Regions from separate parts of the Sphingomonas sp. SL1004 genome, predicted to be linked through region 3. Evidence: predicted binding sites of a transcription regulator. Region 3 holds the regulator's gene; each other region holds the start of a gene.

What was found. The regulator LexA, encoded in region 3, represses DNA repair genes until DNA is damaged. The targets are predictions, from matches to a motif close to GTTCCNCNCTTGTTCT.
Region 1: recA (recombinase RecA) is a predicted target of LexA. The motif match lies at 5,961-5,976, and genes of this name have one in related genera.
Region 2: AC3D24_RS16750 (ribonucleoside-diphosphate reductase subunit alpha) is a predicted target of LexA. The motif match lies at 8,680-8,695, and genes of this name have one in related genera.

Annotation. Positions count from the first base shown of each region.
Region 1 covers NZ_JBYMUX010000001.1:3,867,447-3,877,941, forward strand. The annotation lists gene AC3D24_RS17760 (lytic transglycosylase domain-containing protein) at 1-256, opposite strand, end outside; gene AC3D24_RS17765 (uracil-DNA glycosylase) at 253-1,023, opposite strand; gene AC3D24_RS17770 (electron transfer flavoprotein-ubiquinone oxidoreductase) at 1,162-2,823, shown strand; gene AC3D24_RS17775 (tetratricopeptide repeat protein) at 3,032-4,237, shown strand; gene AC3D24_RS17780 (4-(cytidine 5'-diphospho)-2-C-methyl-D-erythritol kinase) at 4,738-5,652, shown strand; gene recA (recombinase RecA) at 6,053-7,126, shown strand; gene AC3D24_RS17790 (class I SAM-dependent methyltransferase) at 7,645-8,481, shown strand; gene AC3D24_RS17795 (glutathione S-transferase family protein) at 8,497-9,120, shown strand; gene AC3D24_RS17800 (dicarboxylate/amino acid:cation symporter) at 9,352-10,495, opposite strand, start outside.
Region 2 covers NZ_JBYMUX010000001.1:3,646,217-3,656,711, reverse strand. The annotation lists gene AC3D24_RS16780 (methylamine utilization protein) at 1-250, opposite strand, end outside; gene AC3D24_RS16775 (DUF3034 family protein) at 412-1,281, shown strand; gene AC3D24_RS16770 (group I truncated hemoglobin) at 1,292-1,759, shown strand; gene AC3D24_RS16765 (EAL domain-containing protein) at 1,835-4,477, shown strand; gene AC3D24_RS16760 (haloacid dehalogenase type II) at 5,143-5,865, shown strand; gene AC3D24_RS16755 (hybrid sensor histidine kinase/response regulator) at 5,947-8,055, shown strand; gene AC3D24_RS16750 (ribonucleoside-diphosphate reductase subunit alpha) at 8,807-10,495, shown strand, end outside.
Region 3 covers NZ_JBYMUX010000001.1:1,284,549-1,295,043, forward strand. The annotation lists gene trpE (anthranilate synthase component I) at 1-449, shown strand, start outside; gene AC3D24_RS05615 (hypothetical protein) at 628-1,032, opposite strand; gene AC3D24_RS05620 (anthranilate synthase component II) at 1,238-1,834, shown strand; gene trpD (anthranilate phosphoribosyltransferase) at 1,831-2,823, shown strand; gene trpC (indole-3-glycerol phosphate synthase TrpC) at 2,825-3,616, shown strand; gene moaC (cyclic pyranopterin monophosphate synthase MoaC) at 3,613-4,080, shown strand; gene AC3D24_RS05640 (TonB family protein) at 4,173-4,907, opposite strand; gene AC3D24_RS05645 (molybdopterin molybdotransferase MoeA) at 5,437-6,618, shown strand; gene lexA (transcriptional repressor LexA) at 6,687-7,361, shown strand; gene AC3D24_RS05655 (ComEC/Rec2 family competence protein) at 7,857-10,067, opposite strand; gene gltX (glutamate--tRNA ligase) at 10,128-10,495, shown strand, end outside.

The DNA.
Region 1 (10,495 bases), 2.6 Mb from region 3:
GCGGGCCGGGCTTCATCGTGTCGAGCTGGATCTGCGCGTCGGTCCACTTGCCGTCGCGAATCGCCGCGAACACGATCTTGTACGCCTCGCGCTGGCCCGCATCGAGCTGGTCCGGAATCTGCTCCAGCGTCGGCGCGCCGACCAGCTGCGTCGTTCCGAGCCGAGCATCGCCGCCGGGCTCGCCCGCAGCGGTTGCCGCGAGCGCAGGGAGGGGGAGGGCGCTCAAGCCCAATACGATAGCCAGAGTCCGAATCATTCCGCGCCCTTTTGCGACATCTGTCCGCCCATCAGCATCTGCAAATCCTTCCAGGCCTCGGCCTTGGCCGCCGGCTTCTCGATCAAGAACCGCGGATGGAAGCTCGCGACCACAGCCGTGGAACCAGTACCCGTTTGTGCGGTCTTATGGTTAAACCCGTGTAAACGCCCGCGCGCCGCCTGTAATTCCATCCCGAGGATGGCACGGCTCGCCGCATTGCCCAGCAGGAGCAACCGCTGCGGCGCCACCAACCCGATGTGATGCTTGGCGATTTCCGCGAGCCGCTCCTCGACATCGCTGTGGATCCGCCCCGCAGTTGGCCGTTTCGCGCAGACCGCGGCAAGGTGCACTTCGTCCCGCGTCAAACCGATCGCGGCGAGCATCTTGTCGAGCAACCGCCCCGACGCCCCGCTCAGCAACGCGCCCGCCCCACCATTATCGGGGCCGTCGTCGCGGTCGGGGCAATCGACAAGTACCATGACCGTAGCGTCAGCCGGGCCGATCGCCGTCAGCGAAACCCCGCTCCAGTCCGCTTCGGGAACCTCTGCACCACGCCGCCAGTTGAGGAAATCGGCAAGCAGAAGCGGCATTGCAGACGGCGCGACGACTGGCGCAACCGGCGTCGTGGCAGGCACGACAAGCGGCTCCGGCGTCGCGAACCAATCGCGCGGAACGTCGTCGACCAGCGTGTCGACGCCAGCCTCGTGCCACCAGTCGAGCGCACTCGCCGCTGTATTTCGCCAGTCGATGGTTTGGTCCGCCCCCACAGGGTAACCTATGCTGCACGGTTGACGTGGCGGTCAACTCGCGCAATCGCCATATTGGACAAGATGGTGCCGGCCCGAGCCCGAACGAAGGGTGGGGCATGAGCTGAGGCAAGAGGGGACATCCCCCGGGAGACGATGATGACGACACGTGAATCGATGCCGTACGACGTGGTGATCGTCGGCGCTGGCCCGGCCGGTCTCTCGGCAGCGATCCGCCTTAAACAGCTGGCCGCGGAGAAGGACGCCGAAATCAGCGTCTGCGTGCTCGAAAAGGGCTCCGAGGTCGGCGCCCATATCCTGTCCGGCGCGGTCATCGATCCCAAGAGCCTCGACGAGCTGCTGCCGAACTGGCGCGAGGACGGCTGCCCGCTCGCCGAAGTCCCGGTGACCGAGAACCACCACTGGATCCTCACCAAGACGAAGAAGAGCGAGATGCCGCACTTCGTCACGCCCTCGTTCATGCACAACAAGGGCACGTACACCGGCTCGCTCGGCAATCTGTGCCGCTGGCTCGCGGGCAAGGCGGAGGAGCTCGGCGTCGAGATCTTCCCGGGTTTCGCCGCGGCGGAAATCCTGTTCAACGACGACGGCTCGGTGAAGGGCGTCGCGACCGGCGACATGGGTGTCGCGCGCGACGGCACGCACAAGGGCGACTACACCCCCGGCCTCGAACTCCACGCGAAGTACACCTTCTTTTCCGAAGGCTGCCGCGGTCACCTGACGAAGGAACTGATCCGCAATTTCGCGCTCGACAAGGACAGCGATCCGCAGGTCTACGGCCTCGGCATCAAGGAACTGTGGGATATCGATCCCGAACTCCACGTCCCCGGCCGCGTCATCCACACGCAGGGCTGGCCGCTGACGGAAACCGAAGGCTCGAACGGCGGCGGCTGGATCTATCACCAGGCGAACGGCCAGGTCTCGATCGGCTTCGTCACGTGGCTGAACTACACCAACCCGCATCTCTCGCCGTTCCACGAGATGCAGCGCTGGAAGACGCATCCCGAGATCGCCGCGCTCCTCAAGGGCGCCAAGCGCGTCAGCTACGGCGCGCGCGCGATCAGCGACGGCGGGCTGCAGTCGATCCCCAAGCTCGTCATGCCCGGCGCCGCCCTTATCGGCGACAGCGCCGGCTTCCTCAACGTGCCCCGCATCAAGGGCACGCATACCGCGATGAAGTCCGGCATGATGGCCGCCGAAGCCGCGGTCGAGGCGATCGTCTCGCAGCGCGGCCACGACGAACTCGCCGCCTATCCCGAGGCGTTCGAGAAATCATGGGTGAAGAAGGAGCTCTCGGTCGTCCGCAACGTCGTGCCGCTGGTCAAGAAGTTCGGCGACCTGATCGGTTCGGGCCTCGCCGGCATCACGATGTGGCTCGAACATCTGGGGATCAAGGTGCCCTTCACGATGCACCACCATCCTGACCATGAGAGCCTCTGGCGCAAGGACCTCGTCAAGCCGATCGTCTACCCCAAGTCGGACGGCGTGCTGACGTTCGATCGCCTTTCGTCGGTGTTCATCTCGAACACCAACCACGAGGAGGACCAGCCGGTCCACCTGACGCTCAAGGATCCGGCGGTACCTATCTCGTACAACCTGCCGATGTACGACGAGCCCGCGCAACGCTATTGCCCAGCCGGCGTTTACGAGGTGGTGGGCGTCGAAGAGGGCGATCCAAAGTTCGTCATCAACGCGCAGAACTGCGTCCACTGCAAGACCTGCGACATCAAGGACCCCACCCAGAACATCAACTGGGTCGTACCCGAGGGCGGCGGAGGCCCGAATTATCCCAACATGTAAGCGTCTGTTTCTCGCACTAGGTCTCGTCGCGGCGGCTCCCGCCACGGCGGGAACGGGTGATCTCTCCGCCTATCTGAAGGCTCGTGCTGCGGACGCCGCAGGGCGACCGGATCTCGCTGCCGCCAGCTATGCCAAGGTACTCGCGGCCTCGCCCGACGATCCCATCGTCGCGATCCGCGCCTACCGCGAGGCGCTCAAGGCCGGGGATATGTCGCTCGCGACGCGCGCCGCCGCTGTGCTGACCAAGGCCGGCGTAGCGCCCGCAGATGCCGCGCTCTTCCCGCTCGCCGACGCTGCGCGCAAGGGCGACACGAAGGCCGCGAGCACTGCCATCGCCACGCTCTCCACCGGTCCACTCGTAGTCCTCGCGCCCTCGCTCTACGCTTGGGTCGCGCAGGCCGAAGGTCGCGACCCGGAACCCTCGCTCGCTACCGCCGCGAAGGATCCCGTCGCCAACCGCTTCGCCACCGAAACGCGCGCGCTGATCGCCGCCGCACCGCCCAGGCAACCGCTCGCGAGCGGCGTGTCGCACCTGCTGGCCCGCCTCGCCAGCGACCTCGCTGCCGGTGAGCCTTCGCCGCTCTCGATCGCCTTGACGCAAGCCGCCCTGCGCGCCGACCCAAGCTATGACCGCGCCCGCATCCTCCTCGCCGACGCGCTGGCCCGCATCAAGATCGTCGACCCCGCGCTCGCCGTCCTCGACGAGATCGACCTGAAAAGCCCGTTCGCCGCAGCCGCAGCCGCCGAACGCATCGACATCCTCGCCAACGCCGACCGCGACGGCGAAGCCCTCGCCGCCGCCAAGAACCGCGTCGACCAGCAGGGCGCCGCGCCCGCCGATTGGCAACGCTATGCCGATCTGCTCGTCACCACCGGGAACCCTGCCGAAGCCGCCATCTGGTACCAGCGCATCATCGCCGCCGACGGTGACAAGGGCGGCACTTGGGGGGCGTGGCTGCAATATGGCGGCGCGCTCGATCAGGCCGACCGCTGGCCCGAAGCCCGCGACGCACTCCAAAAAGCTGTCGCCCGCGGCCCCGCCCAACCACTCGCGCTGAACTACCTTGGCTTCGCGCAAGTCGAGCACGGCGACGACTTACCCGGCTCGATCAAGCTGCTCGAACGTGCCACCCGCCTCGATCCGACCAACGCCTCGATCACCGACTCGCTGGGCTGGGCCTACCACCTCTCCGGCGACACCGCCCGCGCGCTGCCCCTGCTCGATCGCGCATCGCAAGCCGACCCGACCAACGCTGAGATCGCCGACCACCTCGGCGACGCCTATTGGAGCGTCGGCCGTCAATACGAAGCGCGCTACGCCTGGCGCGCCGCGCTCCTGACCGCCGAACCAACAGAAACCGCCCGCCTAACCGCCAAGATCGCAGGCGGCCTCCCGGCCAACGCCCGCAGATAATCTCCTTCTCCTACCGGGACAGGGAGGGGCTCGTACCGAAGATGTGGGAAGGGTGAGGGTGACGCGTCACCGAAGTCCCGATCAGCCGCCTCCTCCCAACACCCGTCACTCCAGCGAAAGCTTGGGTCTCCCACGAGGCACGCAACGCCCGCCAAACCACGAGATCCCAGCGTCCGCTGGGATGACGGGCGGTTCGTGGCCAAGCCGCCCTGCAACGCCAACGATCCCCCCGATCGACGCCCGCCGCCAGCAAAAACGCTTTCGTCCAAGCTACGCCGCCACTCCAACGACGACACGCCGGCACCGACACGCCCGCATCGTCACGTCGCACACTGTCACGCCCCACGCTCCATGCCCCAGGCCGTCACCCCAGCGAAAGCTGGGGTCTCCCACGAGGTACGCAACGCCCGCCAAACCACGAGATCCCAGCGTCCGCTGGGATGACGGGCGGTTTGTGGCTAAGCCGCCCTGCAACGCCGAGCCCAAACCCGAGACACACGATGCCCGCCACCACAGAATCCGCCCCAGCGAAAATCAACCTGGCACTCCACGTCCGCCACCGTCGCCCCGACGGCTATCACGAGCTCGAAACCCTCTTCGCCTTCGCCACCGACGGCGACCTCGTCACGGTAGAACCCGCCCAAACCAACAGCTTCACCATAACCGGCCCCTTCGCAGCCGCACTTATCCCACCCCAAACCACCACCCCGGCGAAGGCCGGGGCCCAGTTGGGAGCCGACACTGATGCACCAAACGCCACCCCGGGCAACGCCCCCTGGAACGGCAATCTCGTAACCGCCGCAGCCGACGCCTTCACCGCCACATTCGCGCCGAACACCTACCACGCGCTGACCCTCGAAAAGCACCTCCCGATCGCCTCGGGCATAGGCGGAGGCTCGGCCGACGCCGCCGCCACCCTGCGCGCGCTAGCCCGCCTCCACGCCGTCGCTCCAACCGACCCCCGCCTCCACGAAATCGCCGCAAAGCTCGGTGCGGACGTCCCCGCCTGCCTGGCCAACCGCACCACGCTCGGCACCGGGAAAGGCGACACCCTGACCAACCTCGAAGGCCTAACCGGCAAGCCGCTCCTGCTCGTCAACCCGGGCGTAGCTGTCTCCACAGCCGCGGTTTTCAACGCCTGGGACGGCCAGGATCGAGGCCCGATCCCCAAAGGCGACCTGCTCGACCGCGCGAAAGGCGGCCGCAACGACCTCGAACCCCCCGCGCAGGCGCTCGCGCCCGTCATAGCCGAAGTCCGCACGCTCCTCGACGCAGCAGAAGGCGTCCTCCTGTCGAGAATGTCCGGCTCCGGCGCCACCTGCTTCGCCCTCTTCGACTCTGTCGAAGCGAGAGACGTCGCGGCAACCGCGGCCAAGACACAAGGCTGGTGGACACTCGCAACGAAGCTTGCCTGAGTTCCGCCAAAAACCCGTATACGGATCAACGCCCCCAAGCCCCGGCATACTGACAAAAGTCAGGATCAGAGCCGCAAACGGCTCCATGCGTACGATGCGTTCTCGACACCGTACAGGGGGCGATCCATGCCACCTCTGCATCAACTCGAACCGATATCGACCAGACTCTGCCGAACCCAACCCTCATGCCGGAGTCGTTCCGCATCCACCCCGCCGCGAACCCACGCTGGCTGCGTATGCGGACGGGGTAGATGTCGGAACGGGTCCGGCAGGACCGAAGCGCGCCTGTCTTTTCCCACAAACCCGATGTTCCGCTCTTGTTCCGGAAGAACAAAGAGAATACATGGTGTTTGAAGCGTTGAATGGCACGCGCGCTTGCTTTAGCGATGGGAGCTTATCAATGGCCGCTAATCTGAAAGTGATCGACACCGGCATGGCAACCGCAACCAACGACCGCCAGAAGGCGCTCGACGCCGCGCTCGCGCAGATCGACCGCGCGTTCGGCAAGGGCTCGGCGATGCGCCTGGGCTCGAAGGAAACCATGCAGGTCGAGGTCATCTCGACCGGCTCGCTCGGGCTCGATATCGCACTCGGCGTCGGCGGCCTGCCGCGCGGCCGCGTGATCGAGATCTACGGTCCGGAAAGCTCGGGCAAGACCACGCTCGCGCTCCACGTGATCGCCGAAGCGCAGAAGGGCGGCGGCACCGCGGCGTTCGTCGATGCCGAGCACGCGCTCGACCCGGTCTACGCCAAGAAGCTCGGCGTCAACATCGACGAGCTGATCGTGTCGCAGCCAGACACCGGCGAGCAGGCGCTCGAGATCGTCGACACGCTGGTCCGCTCGAACGCGATCGACGTGCTCGTGGTCGATTCGGTTGCAGCCCTCGTGCCGCGCGCCGAAATCGAGGGCGAGATGGGCGACAGCCATGTGGGTCTCCAGGCGCGCCTGATGTCGCAGTCGTTGCGCAAGCTCACCGGCTCGATCAGCCGTTCGCGCTGCATGGTGATCTTCATCAACCAGCTCCGCATGAAGATCGGCGTCATGTACGGCAATCCGGAAACGACGACGGGCGGCAACGCGCTGAAGTTCTACGCCTCGGTCCGCCTCGACATCCGCCGTATCGGCGCGATCAAGGCGGGCGAAGAGGTCACCGGCAACCAGACGCGCGTAAAGGTCGTCAAGAACAAGGTCGCCCCGCCGTTCAAGCAGGTCGAGTTCGACATTATGTACGGGCAGGGCGTCTCCAAGCTCGGCGAGATCCTCGATCTCGGCGTGAAGGCCGGGCTGGTCGAGAAGTCGGGCGCGTGGTTCAGCTATGACAGCGTCCGTCTCGGTCAGGGTCGTGAGAACTCGAAGACCTTCCTCAAGGACAACCCCGAAACCGCCGACCGTCTCGAGAAGCAGATCCGCGCGCGCACCGACAAGGTCGCCGAGGAAATGATGGCCGGCCCCGACGCCGAAGACGACGCATAAGGCTCCTCCTCCTTTTTCCTAAGGGGGAGAGGGAGGGGCCCATTGCCCTCGCAATGGGAGGTGAGGGCATGCGGCGGATGGTGCAGGCGGCGTGGCGGCAACGGGATTGCATCGGCGTCAGCATCGGCTTCGCACCGACATCGGATTTCTACGTAGGCACCGCACCGCCGCTCCCCAACACTCCACCCCGGCGAAGGCCGGGGCCCAATTGGAAAGGTGGCAATAACGAAGCGCGATCTTTCGTTACGATCATCCCTCAACTGGGCCCGGCTTCCGCCGTGGTGGCTGCTCCTACCGATCAACAACCCCCGCCACCTTGTTCTCCCGCGAAGGCGGGAGCCCAGTCTGGATCCCCGCCTTCGCGGGGAAACAAGAAAGCGCAGACTGCCGCGGAAAAATAGCGCAACAGTCGCGGCGAAGCGTCCAAATACCCAACGCTAAACCCTCGCGAGCGTCTATACTTCCTATACTTCACTCCAAACCGCCGCCCCCGATCCGACCATGAGGCACCCCGACCCATGACCACCGCCTACGACTGGACCGGTAGAATAGGCGACGTCTGGGCCGAGGAATGGCGCCGAACCGACCGCAGCTTCACCAACCTGACGCCGCGCCTCAACGCCGCGATCCTCGCCGCCGCCGTTCCCCAAACCCGCAAGATCATCGACATAGGCTGCGGCGCTGGCGCGACCACGCTCGCCACGGCGCATGCCCTTCCGAACGCGACCATAACCGGCATCGATCTCTCGCCAAATCTGATCGAGATCGCCAAGCACCGCAGCGAAACCCAAACCAACGCCTGCTTCGAATGCGCCGACATCACCATCGCCGCCCCGAACCACGCCCCAACAGACCTCTACGTCTCGCGCCACGGCGTCATGTTCTTCGCCGATCCCATCGCCGCCTTCGCCACGCTCGCCGAAGCCGCCGCCCCCGACGCCGCGCTCGTCTTCTCCTGTTTCGCCGAACGCACCGCAAACCGCTGGGCCACCGAGATCGTCACTGCAACCGGCGGCGACGCAGACGCTCCGGTGTCCACCTCGCCCGGCCCATTCGCCTTTGCTGACCCAAGCCATGTCGCCGCGATCCTGCAAAACTCAGGCTGGCATGCTGTACTACCCCGACGCGTCGACTTCACCTACCGCGCAGGCGAGGCCGCCGACCCCGTAACCGACGCAGTCGACTATTTTCGCCGCATTGGCCCCGCCGCATCCGCAATTCGCGACGCCGCCCCCGAGGAACGCGAGCGCCACATCGCGCGTCTCACCCAGGTCTGCGACCGGTACCGAAACGGCGACACGGTGGAATTCCCCGCCGCCGCCTGGATCTGGACCGCGCGCAAATCGGCCGAATAAAACAGGGGAGCCCGCATGATCATCGTCCACCACCTCGAAAACTCGCGATCGCAGCGGATCCTGTGGATGCTCGAGGAACTTGACCTCCCCTACGAAATCAAGCGCTACGAGCGGAACACGCAGACCATGCTCGCCCCGCCCGAACTCAAGAAGGTGCATCCGCTCGGGAAGTCGCCGGTGATCGAGGACGACGGTCAGGTAGTCGCCGAAACCGGCGCAATCGTCGAATATTTGGTCGACAAGGCGGACGGCAAGCTTGGCGCCCCCGCGAACCGCGCCGATGCGCTCCGCTACCGTTTCTGGCTGCATTATGCGGAAGGTTCGATGATGCCGCCACTGCTCTTGAAGCTCGTCCTCGCGCGCATCCCGCTCATGGGCAAGGTGGCGGTGAAGAAGATCCAGCCGATGATCGACGTCCACCTCGACTATGTCGAATCCGAACTGTCGCAGCGCCCCTGGTTCGCGGGTGCGGAGATGACCGCCGCCGACATCATGATGAGCTTTCCGTTGGAGGCGGCGCGGAGCCGCGGTGGACTGAACGAGTCCCGCCCCGCGACGATCGCCTGGCTGGCAAAGGTCCACGCACGACCCGCGTATCAGGCTGGCCTCAAGAAGGGCGGACCCTACGCCTACGCTTGAGGGCTGCGGATCAAAAAACCGCATCGAGGCTGAGAACGCAACCTTCCCCTGAACACCACCCCGGCGAAGGCCGGGGCCCAGTTGGAAAGGTCGAAATAACGGGGCGCTACGGTTATCACCGACGTCCCCCCAACTGGACCCCGGCCTTCGCCGGGGCGGTACTTCTATATTAAACCGCCAGCGTAAAAGGAAGTTTTTGGGACGTCATCGACCCGACATCGCCACTCGACCTCAGGCCTGCCCCGGCCCGATCTTCTCATAACTATCCACATCCACCTTCGGCCCATGCCCGGTCGGCGCATGCGGGAAATCCCGATCGGCCGGCTCGCGCTCGTCGAGCCCGCCCTCCCATTTCGCGACCACGGTCGCCGCCACCGCATTGCCGATCACGTTGGTCGCCGACCGCCCCATGTCGAGGAAGTGATCCACCGCCAGGATCAGCAAAATCCCCGCCTCCGGGATCTTGAACATCGACAGCGTCCCCGCGATCACCACCAGCGACGCGCGAGGGACCCCCGCAATCCCCTTCGACGTCACCATCAGCACCAGCAGCATCGCGATCTGCTGCCCGATCGGCATGTGGATGCCGTACGCCTGCGCGATGAACAGCGACGCGAACGTCATGTACATCATCGACCCGTCGAGATTGAACGAATAGCCCAGCGGCAGCACGAAGCTCGCGATCCGCGGCGGCACGCCGAACCGGTCGAGCGCCTCCAGCGTCCGCGGATATGCCGCCTCGGACGATGCCGCCGAGAACGCCAGGATCAGCGGATCGCGGATATACCGCACCAGCAACCGCGTCCGCGGCCCGATCAGCAGGAACGCGATCCCGATCAGCATCGCCCACAGCAGCGCAAGGCCGATATAGAAGGTCAGCATGAAATAGCCCAGCTGCCCGAGGATGGTCGGCCCCCGTTCAGCCAGCGTCGCGGTCACCGCCGCGAACACCGCGAACGGCGCGAACCGCATCACGTAGTTGGTGATCTGGAGCATCACCGCGACCAGCGCTTCTATCGCCTTGACCAGCGGCGCGGCCTTCTCGCCGACCGCGGTAATCGCGACGCCGACGAAGACGGAGAACACGACGATCTGCAAAATCTCGTTGCTCGCCATCGCCGCGATCATCGAATCCGGCACGATATGCGAGATGAACTTGGCGAGATCGAACGCCGCGGCATCGACCCCGCTCGACGCGGTCGCCGGCGGGATCGCGAGTTCAAGGCCGACCCCCGGCTGCAACACGTTGACGAGGATCATGCCCAAAGTGAGCGACAACAGGCTCGCGCAGATGAACCAGCCGAGGCTGCGCAGTCCGACCCGCCCCAGCGCGCCGGTATCCCCCATATGCGCGATGCCCACGACCAAGGTCGAG
Region 2 (10,495 bases), 2.4 Mb from region 3:
GAAAACCGACCGTCGCGCCGACCGGCACGATCAGGACGTGCGGCTGAAACGCGATATCGCGCTGCTCGACACTATAGGGCCCGCGCACGGTTACCGGCGGCGCCTTGGGCGTTTCGATCGTCACGACCGCGCCCGCGAGCGGCTGGCCATCGATCCCGCGCAGGTCGATCGACACGGTCGCGGCTTGGCCGATCGACGAGAGGCTCAAGGCGAGCGGCACACAGGCAAGCGGGAAAACGCGGTACGACATACCGTCGGGAGTTAACGCCGGCCGCTTTCGAACTCGTGAAGACGTTGTTTACACGGAAGAAACCATTTCGGGTGGATTAAGCGTCCAATTCCGATGTTCCGGCTCGCCCGCGTTCGTCGTCCCACAACCGGTCGCCGACCCCCCATGATGTAGACCCGCCGATGCGCCGATCGATCGCTTGTATTCTTCTGCTGGCAGCCGTTTCGGCCACCCCCGTGCTTGCCCAGGACGGTCGCGCAGGGGGCAAGCTGATGCTGACCAACGGCGTCTCGACGATCGAGGGCAGCTCGGGCGGTGGCATCTCCACCTGGGCGCTGATCGCGGGCAACGAGACCGCGGACGGCATCGGCGGCTCGTTGCACGTCTCGGGCATAGCCCTCCCCGACTTCCGCTTTGCCAGCTACGGCGCGGCGATCGGCGTCGAGGACCGGCTGGAGCTGAGCTATGCCCGCCAGTCGCTCGACACCCGCCGCGTTGGTGCAAAGCTCGGCATCGGTCGCGGCTATACGCTCGATCAGGACGTGTTCGGCGCCAAGGTCCGGCTGGCGAGCGACGCGGTCTATGGCAGCGCGTACCTGCCGCAGATCGCGATCGGCCTGCAGTACAAGCACAATCTCGACGCGCCGATCACCGCAGCGGTCGGTGCCAGGCACGCGAGCGGCACCGACTTTTACGTCGCCGCAACCAAGCTCCTGCTGCGGCAGAGCATCCTGGTCGGCGCGACCGCGCGCTATACCAAGGCGAACCAGAACGGCCTGCTCGGCTTCGGCGGCGATGCGGGACAGAACCGCACGCTCCAGTTCGAAGGCTCGCTCGGCTATCAATTCTCGCGCCGCCTGCTGGTCGGCGGCGAATATCGCTCGAAGCCCGACTATCTCGGTTTTGCCAAGGAGGATGATTGGGCGACCGCCTATGCCGCCTATGCGCTGACCAGGAACCTGACCGCGACCGCCGCCTATGTCGATCTCGGCTCGATCGCCACCGCCGATCGCCAGCGCGGCGGCTTCCTGTCGCTCCAGGCGGCATTCTGAGGACATGACGATGCTCCCGCTCCTGCTGGTTCTCCTGCAAACCGCCCCTGCGATGCCCGGCGAAGACCCGGTCGCGCCCTATGCGATGACCGACGCCAACGCCGGCGCGCGTCCCGCCCAAGGGACCAATCTGCTCGACGCGTTTCACGGCCGCGCGGGGATCGACCGGATCGTCGACGATCTCGTCGCGACCAACCAGGCGGACCCGCGGATCGGCGACATCTTCAAGGGCCAGGACATGGTCCGCCTCCGCCGCACGCTGAAGGAGCAGTTCTGCTACCTCCTGGCGGGTGGCTGCGGCTATTCCGGTCGCGACATGACGACCGCGCACAAGGATCTCGGCATCCAGGCCAAGGACATGAACGCGCTGGTCGAGAATCTCCAGGCGGCGATGTCCCGCGAGCATGTCGCGTTCCATGCCCAGAACGCGCTGCTCGCCAAGCTCGCGCCGATGAAGCGCGCCATCGTTACCCGCTGACCGCCGTCACGTGCCCCGCGGTTAACCACGCCCACCGTGCAGTTTGGCAAGGCTTGAGCCTTTAGGATGTCCCCGATGTACGCCCCGCTTCCCACCGCCGATCGCCGTGCCTGCAACCGACCGGCCGTCCGCGGGCTGTTCGGGTTGACCGAGGACGAGCGCGACGAGGTCTCCGATCTGTTCGCGCTGAAGCTCGCGCAGGTGGCGGCGGTCTGGCCGTTCACGCTGGCTACGCAATTGCTCGCCTGCGCGCTGCTGCTCGGGATCGCGGCGGTCGGCGGGCTCGCCGCGCTGGTCCCGGTCATCGCCGTCCATGCCGGCATCTTGGCCGCTGTATCGCTGTTGGTGTTCGCGACCGTCCGCCTGCAGCCGATGACCGCGTGGCCCGCCTTTCACCGCAACCGCATCGTCGCGCTGTGTGCGGCGGCGATGTCGGCGGCCTTGTTGTCCCTGCTATGGACCACGACGCTCATGCCGAGCGGCGCCTGGCAGCTTGGCGGCTTCGTCGCGGTCGCCGCCGCGATCGGCATTACCGCGGTCAGCGTCCATGCGGTCCGCGCCGCCACGCTCGGCTTCGGCATCGGCCTCGTCCTGATGCTGGCGGTGCTGTCCGGCCTCGGCATCCCGTTCGTCGTCGCGGTCGTGTTCCTCGGGTGCCTCGCGGTCGCCACGTTCAGCCTCGCGCGGATCGATCACGCGCTCGAACTCGATCGCGCCACCGCCTCCAGCGACGGCCGGCTCGCGTCGAAGATGATCGCCGAGTTCGAGGATCACGGTACCGGCTGGTTCTGGGAGGCCGATCGCCAGGGCCGCGTCACCTATCTCTCCGCCAAGGTCGCCGGCGAACTCGTGCCGTCGGGTACCGCGGTCGGCCAGGCGCTGACCGATTTGTTCCGGATGGACAGCGACGCGCCCGGCACCGAACGCACGCTTGCCTTCCACATCTCGTCGCGCACCTCGTTCTCCGACTATTCGGTCTGCGCCGCCGCCACGCCCGCTTGCGAACGCTGGTGGTCGATCTCGGGCCGCCCGGTGGTCGACGATCTCGGCCGGTTCCAGGGCTTTATCGGCTCGGGCAGCGACCTGACCGAAAAGCGCAAGTCGGAGGCCGAGATCACCCGCCTCGCACTGTTCGACGCGCTGACCGGGCTCGCCAATCGCCAGCGGATGCGGCTGTCGCTCGACAAGACGCTCGCGCAGAACGCCGGGCCCTACCGCGCGACTTCGCTGTTCCTGATGGATCTCGATCGGTTCAAGGCGGTCAACGACACGCTCGGCCATCAGGCCGGCGACGCGCTCCTGAAACAGGTCGCCCAGCGCCTCCAGCGCGGGGTCGGCGACGCCGGGCTGGTCGGACGACTGGGCGGCGACGAGTTCAAGGTCGTCCTTCCCGGCATCGACAGCCGCGACACGCTGTCCGCGCTCGCCCGCGAGCTGATCGCCTCGCTGTCGCAACCCTATTTCATCAGCGGCACCGCAGTCACGATCGGCTGCTCGATCGGCGTCGCGATCGCGCCCGAGGACGGCGAGACTTCGGAGACGCTGGTCCGCAACGCCGATCTCGCGCTCTACGCCGCCAAGGCCGATGGCCGCGGCGTGCATCGCTTCTATTCGGACGACATGCTGACCGGCGCCCGCACGCGCAAACTGCTCGAAGACGATCTGCGCACCGCCGTGTCGGAGGGCGCGTTCCACCTCTGCTACCAGCCCGTCGTCAGCACCAGGACGACCCGAATCGTCGGCTACGAGGCGCTGATCCGTTGGGAACACCCAACGCGTGGGCTCGTCTCGCCGGCCGATTTCATTCCGGTGGCGGAGGAATGCGGGCTGATCGAGGCGATCGGCGAATGGGTGTTGCGGACCGCCTGTATCGAGGCTGCACGCTGGCCCGACAGCATCCGCGTCGCCGTCAACGTGTCGCCGATCCAGTTCGCCAACCCGGTCCTGCCCGCGCTCGTCACCAACGCGCTCGCGCAGTCGGGGATCGCGCCCGGCCGGCTCGAACTCGAGATCACGGAGGGCGTGTTCCTCGACGAGACGCGCTCGTCCGAACAGATGTTCAAGGCGCTCAAAGGCGTCGGCGTGCGGCTTGCGCTCGACGATTTCGGCACCGGCTATTCGTCGCTCGGCTATCTGCGCAACGCCCCGTTCGACAAGATCAAGATCGACCAGTCGTTCGTGAAGGGCGCCGCCGAACCGGGCAACCGCAACGCCGCGATCATCAAGGCGATCGTCACGCTCGCCGACACGCTCGGGATGGAGACCACCGCCGAAGGTGTCGAGATCCAGGACGAGATCGACCTCGTCCGCGATCTCGGGTGCAGCCATATCCAGGGCTATGTCTACGGCCGCCCGGTCCGCGCCGACGAAGCGCTGCGCCAGTTGGGCGTCGAGAACGGCACCGCCACCGCCAGCGGTTTCAAGGTCAGCCGCGCGCCGCGCACCAAGATGCTCCGCTCCGCCCGGATCATGATCGACGGCGTCCGCGGCGACGTCAGGATCCGTGACATCTCGACGACCGGCGCGATGCTCGACGGCCTGAAAATCGACGGCAACCCCGACGGCATGGAAATGCAGATCGAACTGCTCGAAGACCAGATGATCGCGGCGCGCATTCGCTGGGCGCGCGGCGGCAAGGCGGGGATCGAATTCCACGAAGCCTTCAACCTCGATCGCCTGAACCAAACCCAAACCTACCGCGCCCGCCGCGCTGGCTGAGCGGGGGGCAATGCGCTCCGACTTGTGGCGGGGTCCCGGACGCCAGCAGCGCCATCGCTCGCAGCTCCTGAACGCCCCGCCCCGCGGCAGAACGGACATGAAGCGGGCCTCGCCTCATCCCCACCGCCACGCCCTCCCGTCACCCCTCCCCGCTCTCGTCACCGCAATGTCACCCCCACCCCGTCTCCCCACCCGTCACCCCCACCCCGTCACCCCAGCGAAAGCTGGGGTCTCGCGCGGCAAGAACGCGCTCCCTTACCCAGATACCCGAGCGTCCGCTGGGGTGACGGCGGTGAGAGGCTATGGCGATTTGGGCGGTAACGGCGATTTGCGGAAGAACGGCGATTTAGGGAAGGACAGCGTTTGAGAGGACGGCTGCGGGTCAGGCCACGGTCCGCGTCGAACCCATCCCGTTGCTCGCCAGCTAAACCCTGGAAGCCTCCACCCCGGCGAAGACCGGGGCCCAATCGGAAAGGTCGCGAAAACGAAAGATGACCTTCCGCCAACCTACCTCTCCCAATTGGGCCACGGCCCCCGCCGGGGTGGCAGGGTGGCAACGTTGCAGCGCGGCGCGGCGCGGCGACCAAAACCAGGCGAAACGTCAACGACGACAAACCCCAACCCCGCCCCCGGGAACCAACCGCCCCCACCACCGTCTTTCCTCCATGCCTCACCCCCCGATCAAAGCCCTCGCCTTCGACGTGTTCGGCACCGTGGTCGACTGGCGCTCGGGCATCGCCCGCGACGCAGCGCCCGTGCTCGCGCGGCTCGGCCGCACCGACATCGACCCGCATCGGTTCGCGGACGGCTGGCGCAAGCGTTATCAGCCCGCGCTGGAGGAGGTCCGCAGTGGCCGGCGGCCGTTCGTGATCCTCGACACGCTGCACCGCGAGGCCCTCGAAGATCTGCTCCGCCATCACGCCATCGATCCCGCCACGCTGGGCGAAGCGACACTCGCCGACCTGACACGCGCTTGGCACCGGCTCGATCCGTGGCCCGACTCCGTCGAAGGCCTTACCCGTCTCAAGGCGTGCTTCCCGATCGTCACGCTCAGCAACGGCAACATCGCGCTGATGCTGGAGATGGCCCGCCGTGCGCGGCTCCCCTGGGATGCGATCCTCGGCGCCGAAGTCAGCCGGGTCTACAAGCCACTTCCCGAATCCTATCTCGCCACAGCCCGGTTCCTGAGCATCGACCCTGCCGAACTCTGCCTGGTCGCCGCGCACCATAGCGACCTCGCCGCCGCGCGGGCCGCCGGGCTGCAGACCGCCTATGTCGACCGCCCGCAGGAATATGGCGGCCGTCCCGCGCCCGATGCCGATTCCGCACAGGATTGGGACCACGGCGTCACCAGCCTTGCGGGTCTCGCCGACATACTGTGCGGATGAGCGCAAATATGTGCATCTCGCCGATGGATCACGCTGCCATGAGTAGCTATCCGGTCGCCGACACACGCCCAAGGACCTGAGATGACACCAGAGAGCGCGGCGAACGCCGATTTTCTGACCGGCGGCGGTGAAATGGCCGCGATGATCCGAACCCACGACTGGTCGCACTCGCCGCTTGGTCCGATCGAGAGCTGGCCGCCGTCGCTGCGCTCGATCGTTTCGCTGATGCTCGCATCTGAATTCGCGATGTGCGTCGCATGGGGGCCGGAACTCGGCTTCCTCTACAATGATCATTATGCGCGGATCTTGTATGACAAGCATCCGGCCGCGCTCGGCGGGCGGCTCGATGTCATATGGTCGGAACTCTGGTCCGATATCGGCCCGCTGGCCGATCGCGCACTCGCCGGCAAGGCGTCGTTCTTCGAAAACCTGCCGTTGCTCACGAACCGGAAGGGCTATGACGAGCAGACCTGGTTCACCTTCTCCTACTCGCCGGTGCGCGACGAGAGCGGTGCCGTCGCCGGCATGTTCTGCTCGACCTACGAAAGTACCGAGCGAGTCCTCATCGAACGCGCACTCCGCGACGAACGCGAGCGGATGGGCCAGATGTTCGCACAGGCGCCGACCTTCATGGCGATGCTGCGCGGCTCCGACCACCGCTTCGAGTTGAGCAACCCCGGCTATGGCAAGCTGGTGGGCCACCGCCCCGTGCTGGGCCGCACCGTTGCCGAGGCGCTACCCGACGCGGTCGAACAGGGTTTTCTCGACTTGCTCGACCACGTCTATGCGACGGGCGAACCGTTTACCGCGTCCGGTATGCTCTACGCGGTCCAGGCGCAGCCCGGCGGCCCGGTCAACGATCGCTATGTCGACTTCGTCTACCAGCCGATCCGCGACGCGACCGGCGCGGTCGTCGGGATCTTCGTCGAGGGTGCCGACGTCACCGATCGCAAGCGGCTCGAACGCGATCTGCAGGCGCTCAACGCGGACCTCGAACAGCGCGTCCGCGATCGCACCGAGGAGCTCGTCGAGGCGCAGGAAGCGCTGCGCCAGGCGCAGAAGATGGAGGCGGTCGGCCAGCTGACCGGCGGGATCGCGCACGATTTCAACAATCTGCTGCAAGGCATCACCGGCAGCCTGGAGATCGTCCAGCGCCGTGTCGCGCAGGGCCGCGTCGGTGAACTCGATCGCTTCATCTCGGGCGCGACGACCGCCGCCAACCGGGCCGCCGCCTTGACGCACCGCCTGCTCGCCTTCTCGCGCCGCCAGCCGCTCGATCCGCGTCCTGTGAAGGTCAACCCGCTGGTCGCCTCGCTCGAGGATCTACTCCGTCGCACCACTGGCGAGCAGATCGATTTCGAGATGGTGCTCGCGGCCGGTCTCTGGACCACGCTCTGCGATCCCAACCAGCTCGAGAATTCGCTGCTCAACCTTGTCATCAACGCGCGCGACGCGATGCCGGATGGCGGCAAACTGACGATCGAGACCTGCAACGCGCATTTGGACGACCATTATGCTGCCAGCCAGCGCGACGTGCGGCCCGGCCATTATGTCTGCATCTGCGTGACCGACACCGGCACCGGCATGTCCGCCGATACCATCGCCAAGGCGTTCGAGCCGTTCTTCACCACCAAGCCGCTCGGACAGGGCACCGGGCTCGGCCTGTCGATGATCTACGGCTTCGCGCGCCAGTCGGAAGGATATGCGAAGATCTACAGCGAGGTCGGCCTGGGCACGACGATCAAGCTCTATCTCCCCCGCCATTACGGCGAAGCGGAGATCGACGAGGCGCTCCCCGGCCTGACGCAGGATCACGCCACCGACGCGGGCGAGATCGTACTGGTGGTCGAGGACGATTCGGTCGTCCGCGCGCTGATCGTCGAGGTGCTCGGCGAGTTGGGGTATCAGGCAGTCGAGGCGCATGACGGTCCGACCGGTCTCGAACGGTTGCGAACGATGGACCGGATCGACCTGCTCGTCACCGACATTGGCCTGCCGGGGTTGAACGGTCGCCAGGTCGCCGATGCCGGCCGGGCAATGCGCCCGGGGCTGCGCGTGCTGTTCATGACGGGGTATGCGGAAAACGCTGCGCTCGCATCGGGCTTCCTGCAACCGGGGATGTCGATGATCACCAAGCCCTTCGCGATGGAAGCGCTGGCGACGCAGATCCGGACGATCATCGAGGGCTGAGGTAGGAGACCCTCCCCTTCCACCCCGGCGAAGGCCGGGGCCCAAATGGAAAGGTCGCAGTAACGACGCGCCGCGCTCAGTTGGCGACGTCCCCCAATTGGGCTCCGGCCTCCGCCGGGGTGGTGCCGTCGGACGAGGCATCGATGAATCGCCAACCATACTTCGATCCTCCCCCGCCAGGGGGAGGTGGCGCCAAAGGCGACGGAGGGGGAGGACGCGGAACAAAGGTTACCCTTTCCTCCCCCTCCGTCTGGCAAGTGCCAGCCACCTCCCCCTGGCGGGGGAGGATCGTTAGGGACACACCCCATATGTCGCCCCACGCCCTCCCCTAAACCAAAGCAACATTTGCCACTTCGACCTCCGAAATAATTTTTCGTTCCCGCCCCGTTCCCTTGCACATCGCGAACCCCGCAGAACTCCACGCGTCGCGAATCCCCCGCTCGCTCAACCCCGCGACGAACGCGACGAACCGAGCCCCTCGCACCCCCCGCACCCCCTTGCGTCTCATCGCGCTTTGGCACAATCTCTTGGGGTTGCGTTCGGGGGCGGACCCAATCGCTGGTAGAACAACCCTCGCATAGCCATATGCGATATGACCGTAAGCGCGCCTTCCACCGCCGCGATGGTCACTTTTTGTTCTCCCGTTTGAGCCCGTCCGATGGTAGCATGGCGACATGACGCCGATTCGAACGAATACAGAACACTAGGAGCGGTTTCGATGGATTTCAGAGACAGCAGCCGGGATAGCGACATGACCACAGACACGATCGAACAGACCACCGCCACGCCAGCCGCCGAGGCCCCCAAGGCGCCGCGCCAGGCGCAGGACAGCCATTCCGTGCGCGCGCAGATCTACCCGGTCGAGGTCGATCACAGCCGCGACGCGCTGCTGACCGAATTCGGCAAGGACACGCTCAAGGATCGCTATCTGCTGCCGGGCGAGAGCTACCAGGACCTATTCGTTCGCGTCGCGTCGGCCTATGCCGATGACGCCGGCCACGCGCAGCGCTTGTACGACGCGATCTCGAAGCTCTGGTTCATGCCCGCCACCCCTGTTCTCTCGAACGGCGGCACCGGTCGCGGCCTGCCGATCTCCTGCTATCTCAACTCGGTCCCCGACAGCCTCGGCGGCATCGTCGACACCTGGAACGAGAATGTCTGGCTCGCGTCGCGCGGCGGCGGCATCGGCACCTATTGGGGCAACGTCCGCGGCATCGGCGAGCCGGTCGGCCTCAACGGCAAGACCAGCGGCATCATCCCGTTCGTCCGCGTCATGGATTCGCTGACGCTCGCGATCAGCCAGGGTTCGCTGCGCCGCGGCTCGGCAGCCGTGTACCTCGACGTCTCGCACCCCGAGATCGAGGAATTCCTCGAAATCCGCAAACCCTCGGGCGACTTCAACCGCAAGGCGTTGAACCTCCACCACGGCGTTCTGATCACCGACGCCTTCATGGAAGCCGTCCGCAACGGTGAGGAATGGCATCTCCGCTCGCCGAAGGACCAGGCGATCCGCGCCACCGTCGACGCGCGCTCGCTGTTCCAGAAGCTCGTCGAGACCCGCCTCCAGACCGGCGAGCCGTACATCGTCTTCGCCGATCACGTGAACAAGGCGATGCCGAAGCATCACCGCGAGCTGGGCCTCAAGGTCTCGACCTCGAACCTGTGCTCCGAGATCACCTTGCCGACCGGCAAGGATCACCTCGGCAACGAGCGTACGGCCGTCTGCTGCCTGTCGTCGCTGAACCTCGAGACGTGGGATCAGTGGAAGGACGAGAAGGGCCTGATCGAGGACGTCATGCGCTTCCTCGACAACGTCCTGCAGGATTACATCGACCGCCACGAGCCCGGCATGGAACGCGCCGCCTACTCCGCCGGCCGCGAGCGCTCGGTCGGGCTCGGCGTGATGGGCTTCCACTCGTTCCTCCAGGCACGCGGCATCCCGTTCGAGGGTGCGATGGCGAAGTCGTGGAATCTGCGCATGTTCAAGCACATCAGCAGCCAGGCCAACGAAGCCTCGATGCAGCTCGCGATCGAGCGCGGCCCCTGCCCCGATGCCGCCGACGTCGGCGCGATGGAGCGGTTCAGCTGCAAGATGGCGATCGCGCCGACCGCGTCGATCTCGATCATCTGCGGCGGCACGTCGGCCTGCATCGAGCCGATCCCGGCGAACATCTACACGCACAAGACGCTGTCGGGCAGCTTCTCGATCAAGAACCCGTATCTCGAGAAGATGCTGAGCGAGAAGTCGAAGAACAGCGACGCGGTCTGGAACTCGATCCTGGAGCAGGGCGGTTCGGTCCAGCATCTCGACTTCCTCTCGGTCGAGGAAAAGGACTGCTACAAGACGTCGTTCGAGATCGACCAGCGCTGGCTGCTCGAACTGGCCGCGGATCGCACGCCCTATATCGACCAGGCGCAGTCGCTGAACCTGTTCATCCCC
Region 3 (10,495 bases):
CCGCGTCGCCGGGCTCGGTGCGCGTGACCGCCAGCTACGGCGTCGAATTCTACAGCCACGTCATGCACATCGTCTCGAACGTCGTCGGCACGCTCTCGCCTGACAAGGACGCGCTCGACGCGCTGTTCGCAGGCTTCCCCGCCGGAACGGTGAGTGGCGCGCCGAAAGTCCGCGCGTGCCAGATCATCGCCGAACTCGAACCCGAGCGCCGCGGCGCTTACGCTGGCGGAGTCGGCTATTTCTCGCCCGACGGCTCGATGGACTCGTGCATCGTGCTTCGGACCGCGATCGTCAAAGACGGCATGATCCACGTCCAGGCAGGCGCCGGCATCGTCGCGGACAGTGTCCCCGAATATGAACAGCGCGAATGCGAAGCCAAGGCCGGCGCGATCCTCGCCGCCGCGCGCGAAGCGGTCAATCGGGCGAGGGCATCGGGTTTTGGCCAATAGATCCGGTCGCCCAGGACGACCTTCGCCTTAATATCACACCTCCCCGGCGAAGGCCGGGGTCCAGTTTGAAAGGTCGCGGTAACGATGTGCGACCTCCTTTACGAATGTTTCCCAACTGGACCCCGGCCTTCGCCGGGGAGGTCATTCGAGGTTACGGAGCAACCTCGACGACAAACGCTTACGGCGTGGTGTTCGTCTCGCTGGCCGAAGCACGACGCTCGGCCGCGTACGCCTGATTGCGCTGCATGAAGCAACCCGACTGGCCACCCGTCCCGACCGCCGAGCACGTATCCGGCAAGCCGCCAGCAACCCGCCCGATCTGGTCGATCGATGCGGCTCGATTGACCCAGCTCTGGTTCTGGGCGGCGATCGGCTTGTCATCGCGCAACGACTTGGGGATCCGGTAGGGCTGGTCGAGCGTGGAGCACACGACCACTTCGCCAGCGGTCGATTGCGGGCATTTCTGATCGCCGCTCAGCGTCACGCTGCGGATGCGCTGCGGCGGGGTATCTACCCGAGCGTCCTGCGCGGAAGCCATGGCGGGTAGCGCGATCAATGCGGCGAGGACGGCGGTACGAAACATCGGTTAAGCTCCTTTGGACTAACAACGTCCGTCTTACGGCATTGCTCCGCCCTGAATGATCTGTAGCAGAGGGAAAACCGCGGCACGCCGTCACCGGCCCCGCGTTACGCTGTAACATGGTTCTGCCCGGCCAGAGTGCAATCCCGTCGTGCCGTCTTGCATCCACCCGCCTTGCACGAGGCACCGCATCGGCTATGGCGTCCGCATGATCCTCGTCGTCGACAATTACGACAGCTTTACCTGGAACCTCGTCCATTACCTGATGGAGCTTGGTGCCGAGGTGGAGGTCGTCCGCAACGATGCGATCTCCGCCGGGCAGGCCCTGTCCTCCGGCGCGGACGCGTTCCTGATTTCACCAGGGCCTTGCACGCCGACCGAGGCAGGCGTCAGCCTGGACCTGGTCGCCGCCTGCGCGGATGCGGGCAAGCCGCTGCTGGGCGTGTGCCTCGGCCATCAGGCGATCGGCCAGCATTTCGGCGGCCGGGTCGAACGCGGTGGCCTCATGCACGGCAAGACTTCGCCGGTGCTGCACGACGACACCGGGCTCTACGCCGGCCTCCCCTCGCCGTTCATCGCCACGCGCTATCACTCGCTGATCGTCAACGCGGTGCCGGATACGCTGGTGGTGAATGCAACCGCGCAGGACGGCACGGTCATGGGCTTCCGCCACAAGACGCTGCCTATCCACGGCGTCCAATTCCATCCGGAGAGCATCGCGACGGAACATGGCCACGCGATGCTGGCGAACTTCCTCAAGATGGCCGGCATCCCCGTGAAGGCACGCGAAGGCCTGGAGCTGTGACCACCATCACCCTCCTTCCAGACCCCAGCTCCCCGCTCTCCCGCGAGTCCGCCCGCGAAGCCTTTGCCGACATCCTCGACGCGCGCGCCAGCGATGACGCGATCGCGACGTTCCTCACCAATCTCGCGACCCGCGGCGAAACCAGCATCGAAATCGCCGAAGCCGCGCGTGCAATGCGCAACCGGATGATCCCGATCGACGCCCCTAGCGGCGCGGTCGACGTCTGCGGCACCGGCGGCGACGGCCACCACACGCTCAACGTCTCGACCGCCGTAGCACTCGTCGTCGCGGCCACAGGCGTGCCCGTCGCCAAGCACGGCAACCGCGCCGCCTCCAGCAAGGCCGGCGCTGCCGACACGCTGGAAGTGCTCGGTCTCGACATGGACCGCGTTGGCGCCACCGCCGAGGCGAGCCTCAACGACATCGGCATCGCCTTCCTCTTCGCCGCCAACCACCATCCGGCGATGAAGCGCATCACGCCCATTCGCCAGCGCATCGGCAAGCGGACGATCTTCAACCTGATGGGCCCGCTCGCCAACCCGGCCGGCACCACCCGCCAGCTGATCGGCATCGCGCGGCCCGACTACGTCGCACTCTACGCCGACGCGCTGGAGCAGCTCGGCACCCAGGCCGCGCTCGTCGTCTCGGGCGAAGAGGGCCTCGACGAACTCTCCGGTGCGGGGCCCAGCGTCGTCGCCTCGGTCGGCACCGTTACGCTTCCCGCTAAGATCGCCCCCGAAGACGCCGGCCTCACCCGCCACGCCATTACCGACATTCGCGGCGGCGACGCGCATCACAACGCCGAAGCGCTCCGCCGCCTGCTCAAGGGCGAGACCGGCCCCTACCGCGACGCCGTCCTGCTCAACGCCGCCGCCGCCCTGATGGTCGCCGGCACCGTCTCCACTCTCGTCGAAGGCGTCGGGCAAGCCGCCGCCGCGCTCGACACCGGCAGCGCCGACGCGTTGCTCGCCCGCTGGATCGCCTACTGACATGACCATGCTCGACCGTATCCTCGAGACCAAGCGTGCCGAAGTCGCCGCGCGCAAGGCCACGACCTCGCTCGCCGACATCGACGCCGGCATCGCCCGCATGTCGAAGCCCCGCGGTTTCCGTGCCGCGCTCGACGCGAAAAAGGGCGATGCGAAGGCCGGCTACGCGCTGGTCGCCGAGGTCAAGAAGGCGAGCCCCTCGAAAGGCCTGATCCGTGCCGATTTCGATCCCGTCGCGCACGCCCGCGCGTACGAAGCCGGCGGTGCCGCGTGCCTGTCCGTCCTGACCGACGAGAAGTGGTTCCAGGGCGCCGACGCGTACCTGACGGCTGCTCGCGACGCAGTTTCGATCCCGGTGCTTCGGAAAGACTTCATGGTCGATCCATGGCAGTCGACCGAGGCGCGTGCGATCGGCGCCGACTGTATCCTGATCATCGTCGCCGCGCTCGACGACATCCAGATGGCCGAGATCGAGGCCTCCGCGCTGGAATGCGGCATGGACGTGCTGGTCGAGGTCCACGACGCACACGAGATGGAGCGCGCGCTGAAACTCAAGTCGCGGCTGATCGGCGTCAACAATCGCGACCTGCGCGACTTTACCGTAGATTTCCAGCGCACCTACGACCTCGTCGACAAGGCGCCCAAGGACTGCACCTTCGTTGCCGAAAGTGGCCTCACGACCCGCGCGGAGCTCGACGCGATGGCCGAGCACGGCATCCACTGCTTCCTGATCGGCGAAGCGCTGATGCGGCAGGACGACGTCGAAGCCGCGACGCGGGCGCTGGTCGGGTGAGCGGCCTTACTCACATCGACGAAGCCGGCGCGGCAAGGATGGTCGACGTCGGCGGCAAGTCCGTCACGGCCCGCGAGGCCGTCGCGACCGGCCGCATCACCATGTCCGCCGAAGCCGCCGCGGCCATCGGCGCGGGTACTGCGAAGAAGGGCGACGTCCTCGCGGTCGCCCGCGTTGCCGGCATCATGGCAGCCAAGCGCACCAGCGACCTGATCCCGCTCTGCCACCCGCTCCCGCTGACCAAAGTGGAAATCGACCTGGCCGTGGACGCGACCGGCGTCACCGCGACCGCGACCGCATCGACCGAAGGCAAAACCGGTGTCGAGATGGAAGCCCTCACCGCAGCCACGGTCACGCTGCTGACAATCTACGACATGGCCAAGGCGATCGACAAGACGATGATCCTGGGCGACATTCGCGTCGTCGCCAAGAGCGGCGGCAAATCGGGTAACTGGACCGCCTGACAAAACCCTCTCCCATAAGGGAGAGCGGAGAGACACCTAAGGCAGCGAAGGGTGAGGGCACGCCCGGCGGAGCGATCGCGTTCGAGCCCCGCTCAATCGTCTATCGCCCAATCATGCTTTTCGACGATCGTCGATTCCACCGGCCGCCCCGCCGCATCGAGCGACGGATCATACCGAAACCGCTGCTCGATAAGCCGGCACGTCAGGCTGTCCAGCTCCGCGCTTCCACTCGACCGCGTCACCCGGCACTGCGACACGCGTCCGCTGACCTCGACCACATACCGCACCGAAACCGTCCCGCGAATACCGGTTTCGGCGGCGTCCTTCGGATAATCCGAATCCTTCAGCCGCCCGCGCCGCCACCGCGGCGGCGTCTCCTCGCCCCCGCCACCGTCGCCATCCCCGTAACCGCCACTCCCGGTACCGTTACCGACCCCGCCGCTCCCGGTACCCGGTCCACGAACGTCCGACGCCCCGGCGGTCGCCTGCGCCCCAACCCCGGCCTTGGCCGCAACGACCACCGGCGGCGGCACCACGATCGGCACCACCGGCGGCGGCGCGACCACCTCGGTAGCCTTCGACTTCAGGTTAGGCGGCGACGCAGCCCCCTGCGGTCGATGACTGGGTGATGGCCGCGGCCTGACCTTTTCGACCGGCGGCGGTGGCGGAGGGGGCGCCACCCCGAACACCTTCAACGCCTCGCCCATCGCCGCCGGCATCGGCACCACCAGCCCGTTGAGCAGCGCGTAGCCAAGCAACCCCGGCAACACGATCGCCCCGACGGCCGCTCCGATCCTGTCTTTCGTACGTGGCTGAACTGCTGTCATCCTGCTGATCTGGTGTCTCATTCCGTGCAGGGAAAGCCCTTTCCAGATGAACCCAGACTGGCGAGGTAGGATCGGCTCCGCCTACTTGACGCCCCGAGTCTCCCCCTCGCCCTCCCGACAGGCACCTCGCCGGCGCAGGCCGGGGCCCAATTGCGATGGCAGACATCATGATGGACCGCCCGTCACCAAGCCTCAATATGTTTCCCTGCGAAGGCCGGGACCCAGTCTGAGCTCCCGCCTTCGCGGGAGAGCAAGGAAGCAGTAGCTGACATCGGATATCGATCCGCTTTCGACAGCGCGTTCGCCAAGACCGCCACCCAAGCCTCCGCACCAAGCAGCGCGTACCGCCGTCGCCCGGGTCCACCGCGGCGACAACACCTGTCCTACAAGCCAAACCCATGGCAAAGCACGGAACATGCCCGCCAACCAGGCGCTTCTCCCGTACGGAGTGCGAACCGGCAAACCGCTCCCAGCGTCTATACTTCCTATACTTCACTCAGCCAAACCGCCCAGCCGCAGAGTTCCCAGCATGACCCTAGTCCCCGTCGCCGAAGCCCAGTCCCGCCTCTTCGCCATGGCTCCCCGCGTGGGCCACGAGACGGTCCCCTTGCGCGACGCCGCCGGCCGCTGGGCGGCTGAAGACATCCTCGCCCGCCGTACGCAACCCGCTGCAGATCTTTCCGCCATGGACGGCTACGCGATCCGCTTCGCCGACATGTCCGGCCCTTGGAAAGTCATCGGCGAAAGCGCGGCGGGACGCCCGTTCACCGGCAAGGTCGGTCCAGGCGAAGCAACCCGCATCTTCACCGGCGCGGCAATGCCCGAAGGCGCCGACAGCGTCATGGTCCAGGAGGAAGCCGAGCGTGACGGCGAAACGCTGATCCTGGCCGGCGAAGGCCCTCCGACGCTAGGCCGTAATACCCGTCGCAAGGGCCTGGACTTCTCCACCGGCACCCGCCTGATCGCCGCTGGCGACCGGCTCAGCCCCGCGCGCATCGCCGTCGCCGCAACCGGCGGCCACGGCAGCCTGACCGTCAACCGCCGCGTCCGCGTCGCCGTCGCCGCGACGGGAGACGAACTCGTCCCCCCCGGCTCGACCACCGACGGCGTTGCGCTCCCCGAATCGAACGGCATCATGCTCGCCGCGATGCTCGCCGACATGCCCGTCGACATCATCGACCTCGGGATCCTCCCCGACCGTCTCGACATCCTGCGCGATGCCTTCGCCAGCGTCGAAGCCGACCTCCTGGTCACCACTGGAGGAGCCTCGGTCGGTGACCACGACCTCGTCCGCCCGGCGATCGAGGCCGCCGGCGGCACGATCGACTTCTGGCGGATCGCGCTGCGTCCGGGCAAGCCGATGATGGCCGGCCGGATCGGCGAGATGATGGTCCTGGGCCTTCCCGGCAACCCGGTCTCGGCATTCGTCACGGCGACGTTGTTCGTCAAACCGGTCGTCGCGCATATGGCCGGAGCCCGCGATCCACTCCCGCAGACGAGTCACGCGCTGCTCGGCGAAGACCTGCCCGCGAACAACGCCCGCACCGATTATCTCCGTGCCGAACTTCGCGACGGCAAGGCCTATGCATCGACGATCCAGGACAGCTCGATGCTCCTGACATTGGCGCGTTCGACCTGCCTCATCGTTCGCGCGGGCAACGCGCCGATCGCAAGAGAAGGCGAATCGGCGGAAATCCTCGTCATTGCGTGAAGCGAGCGCTTGACGGCGTTAATTATGTTCCATAGAAGTTCCCAGTCTGTTCCGGACGGAGAACCGCCATGCTCACGCGCAAGCAGCACGAACTCGTATGCTTCATCAACGACCGGCTCAACGATACCGGTGTCTCGCCGTCGTTCGAGGAGATGAAGGACGCGCTCGACCTGAAATCCAAGTCGGGGGTTCACCGTCTGATCAGCGCGCTTGAGGAACGTAACTTCATCCGTCGTCTGCCGAACCGTGCACGCGCGCTCGAAGTGCTGCGTATGCCGGAGCGCCCGGAAAAGAAAACGCCTTCGAAGCCGTCGAACGTGAAGACTGTGGCCGCTGTCGCCGCACCGCAGCCTGCGAACGACGTGATCGAAATCCCGCTGCACGGCCGCATCGCCGCCGGCGTCCCGATCGAAGCCTTCGAAGGCAGCACCATGCTTGCCGTTCCCGCAGCACTGCTCGGCTCTGGCGAACATTACGCGCTCGAGGTCTCGGGTGACTCGATGGTCGAAGCCGGCATCCTGGACGGCGATTATGCCCTCATCCGCCGCACCGAAACCGCCCGCGATGGCGAGATCGTCGTCGCGCTGATCGAAGACAGCGAAGCCACCCTGAAATACTTCCGCCGCGAAGGCGCGATGGTCCGCCTCGATCCGGCCAACCGGGCCTATGATCCGCAGCGCTATGCCCCCGCCCAGGTCCGCGTACAGGGCAAGCTCTCCGGCATCCTGCGCCGCTACGACTGAACTGCCGGGATCGGCCTGCTTCATCGCGATGCAGGCCGAAGTCGGCTTTTTGGCTGCTCAGGAAAAAGCGACCACCAGGCCGGCAAGCCAAGTCGCTCTTTCCCTCCGGCAAGAGCGACCGGGCCTATTCGGCAAACTAAGCGACGTGGCCGAGCGGTCGAAAAGCGGCCAGTTTTCGACACGCCCAAGCAAACACCATCAAGCGTCCGGAAGACTCTCTCACGCTCCGAGGCATAAGCGCGACCTCGACTCGAACCGTCAATCTTTGCACTTCTGCGCCTCTGCGCGAACATATCGCCGCCAACTTCCCACGCAGCCGAAGAATTGGTTCGCGCGGAGGCGCGGAGGCGCGAAGATGTAGTGCTTAGATTGGCGTCTATTTGCCTTCGCAGACCACCGAAACCGACGTGGGCTGATCGTTCATGGAGGTGTGAAGGTCTCCTGAGTCGCATCACCTTCGCGCCTTTGCGCCTTCGCGCCTTCGCGTGGACAATTCTACTTTTGACGGACTCGGCTGGCGCGAAACGCCGGCGCCGCATCATGAAACCGGACATGCCGCGGTCTAAACGAATGTGCCGTACGTTCGAGCATGGGCGGATCGCGCCAGGGATGGCGATCGCCCGCGTTCAGGATCGTCACGACCGTCCCGGTCCCCAAGGTCAGCGCGACTCCACCCGTCCGCTGCAGAACGCGTCGATCGAGCTTCAGCCACCGCGGCACGCAGCGCTTCGGCAGACCGCGTTCGCTGACGACGACGTCGGCCGCGCGACAGGCTGCAACGAACTCGGCAATCGGGACCATATAGGCGCTGCGGGTCGCAAGAATCCGCCACATCCGTCCGCGCGCGGCAATATCGGTGACGCAAAGATCACGACTGCACCGCGCATCGGGCTGGTCGGCCAGCAGCAGTGGCTCGCCGTCGCCCCCACCGTTCTCGGCAAGCATATCCCGCGTATAGTCGCCCGCCCGGTCCCGCAGCATCGAGAGGCCAGCAGCGGTCCGGACCGCGACATGCCGGCCGTCGCCCGTCACCAGAATATCGGGCGGCGGCGTGGCCAGCGCCCACACTGCCCCGATCATCAGCGGCAGCAGTCCCAGACGCCGCCACCGGGTCCGCCACAACGCGATCCAAATCCCCCCGATTGCCATCAGCGCGAACGCCGCAGTCGGCATGGCCGGCAGGGACCGCACCGATCCGGGCGCGCCCGCCACCACGTGGGCAAGCCAGAGCAGCGCGTCGAGCGATCGCTGGACCAGCCACCAGATTGGTGCACCGAGGCTTCCGACGTCCAGCAGCAACGCCAGAGTCTCCAGCGGCATGACAACGAACGTCGTCAACGGGATCGCGACGATGTTCGCGAATGCGCCGTACAGCCCCGCCTTGTGGAAATGGTAGACCGCGATCGGCATGAGCGCGAACTCGACGAGCAGTCCGGTGAGCAGCAGCGACGCCACGCCCCGTGCGAGGCGGCGTGCTCGTCCCTCCTCGTGCGGTCCGAAGAACGCGCGGATCACGGGATGTTCGTGCAGGGCCATGATCGCAGTGATCGCCGCGAACGATAGCTGGAAGCTCGGTCCGGCAGCCGATTCGGGCAACACCAGCATGACGCACGCCGCTCCCGCCGCGACGAGCCGCAAGGTCATCGCCTCGCGCCCCATCGCCAGCGCGGCCAACACGAGCAGCGCGGCGACGCACGACCGGATCGTGGGAACCTGGCTTCCCGTCAGCAGCGTATAGCCGATCGCCGCCGCCGCACCCGCCAATGCTGCGATCAGCGGCAGGCGCGCGTGCAAGGCCAGCCATGGACTGAGCGCCAGCAGGCGCAACACGATCAGCATCGTCGCCGCCACCGCCGCGGTGATGTGCAATCCGCTCACCGACAGCAAATGCGCGAGCCCCGCCCGGCGCATCGCCTCTGAATCCTCCTCGCTGATCGCGCCGACGTCGCCGGTGGCGAGCGCTGCCGCGATACCGCCCGCGCTGCCGTCCAGTCGCGAGACGATGTGGTGCGACAGCGCGACTCGGATGCCCGCACCTGATGCGCTCGGCGTCGTCACCACCACCGGTGCGAAGCCACGCCCGGTCGCGCCGATCCCGCCGAACCACGCGACCCGCGCGAAGTCGTAGGCGCCTGGCACCGCGGGCAAAGGCGGCGGCATCAGGCGGGCGCGAAGGTGCACGACTGCCCCGGTCCCGAGCAGCTTCGGCGCGTCGGCCTCCGCGAGGTTGACGCGGACCCGGTACGGCAAGGCAACCGGCTGCCCGTCGGTCTCCACACCTTTGCCGATCGGCAGAACCGTCAACCGCACCAGTTTCCGCGCCACCAGCGGCTCGATCGCCTCGACCTTCGCCGAGAAGCTCGCGATCGTCGGACCGCCCAGCACCGGCCGCGCCACAGATTCTGACCTTGCCCAGATCAGCCCGAGGCCGAGCGCGCCCGTCAGCAACCCGATCGCGAGCGCGCGCGCCGCACGCCCGCCCTGCCCCACGGCCAGACCCGCAAGCCCGCTCGCCACCAGCAGCAATATCGCCATGCACCACGCCGCCGCGTCCGGCAACGCGAACCATAGCGCTATACCGCCCCCAAGCGTCACCGGCAGCCACAGCACCAGCTGGTCGCGTTCCGCCTCCAGCCAGCGCTCGACCGTCAGGCCCCCGCGCGCCACGGCAAGCCCAACGACAGCCCCCCATCGCGGCACGCCCATTTGTCGCCGCCAAGGACGCATGCTAGGGGCGGCGACGGCTGTCATGGCCATCGTTTCTCCATGGTTTCATCAGTCTGGGAGCACCCGCGGTTGGGCGCAATATCTGATACGGGCACCGCCGCTTCGGCCGCACCCGTGGTTACCCGTTTCGCTCCGTCGCCGACGGGGTTCCTGCATCTTGGCGGCGCGCGCACCGCGCTGTTCAACTGGCTGTTCGCCAAGGCGAACGGGGGCAAGTTTCTGCTGCGGATCGAGGATACCGACCGGGTCCGCTCGACCCAGCCGGCGATCGACGCGATCATCGACGGCATGCGCTGGCTCGGGCTCGACTGGGACGGCGACGTCGTCATGCAGTTCGCCGGTGCCGAACGCCACGCACAGGTCGCGCACGAAATGGTCGCCAACGGCCACGCCTATCGCTGCTACAT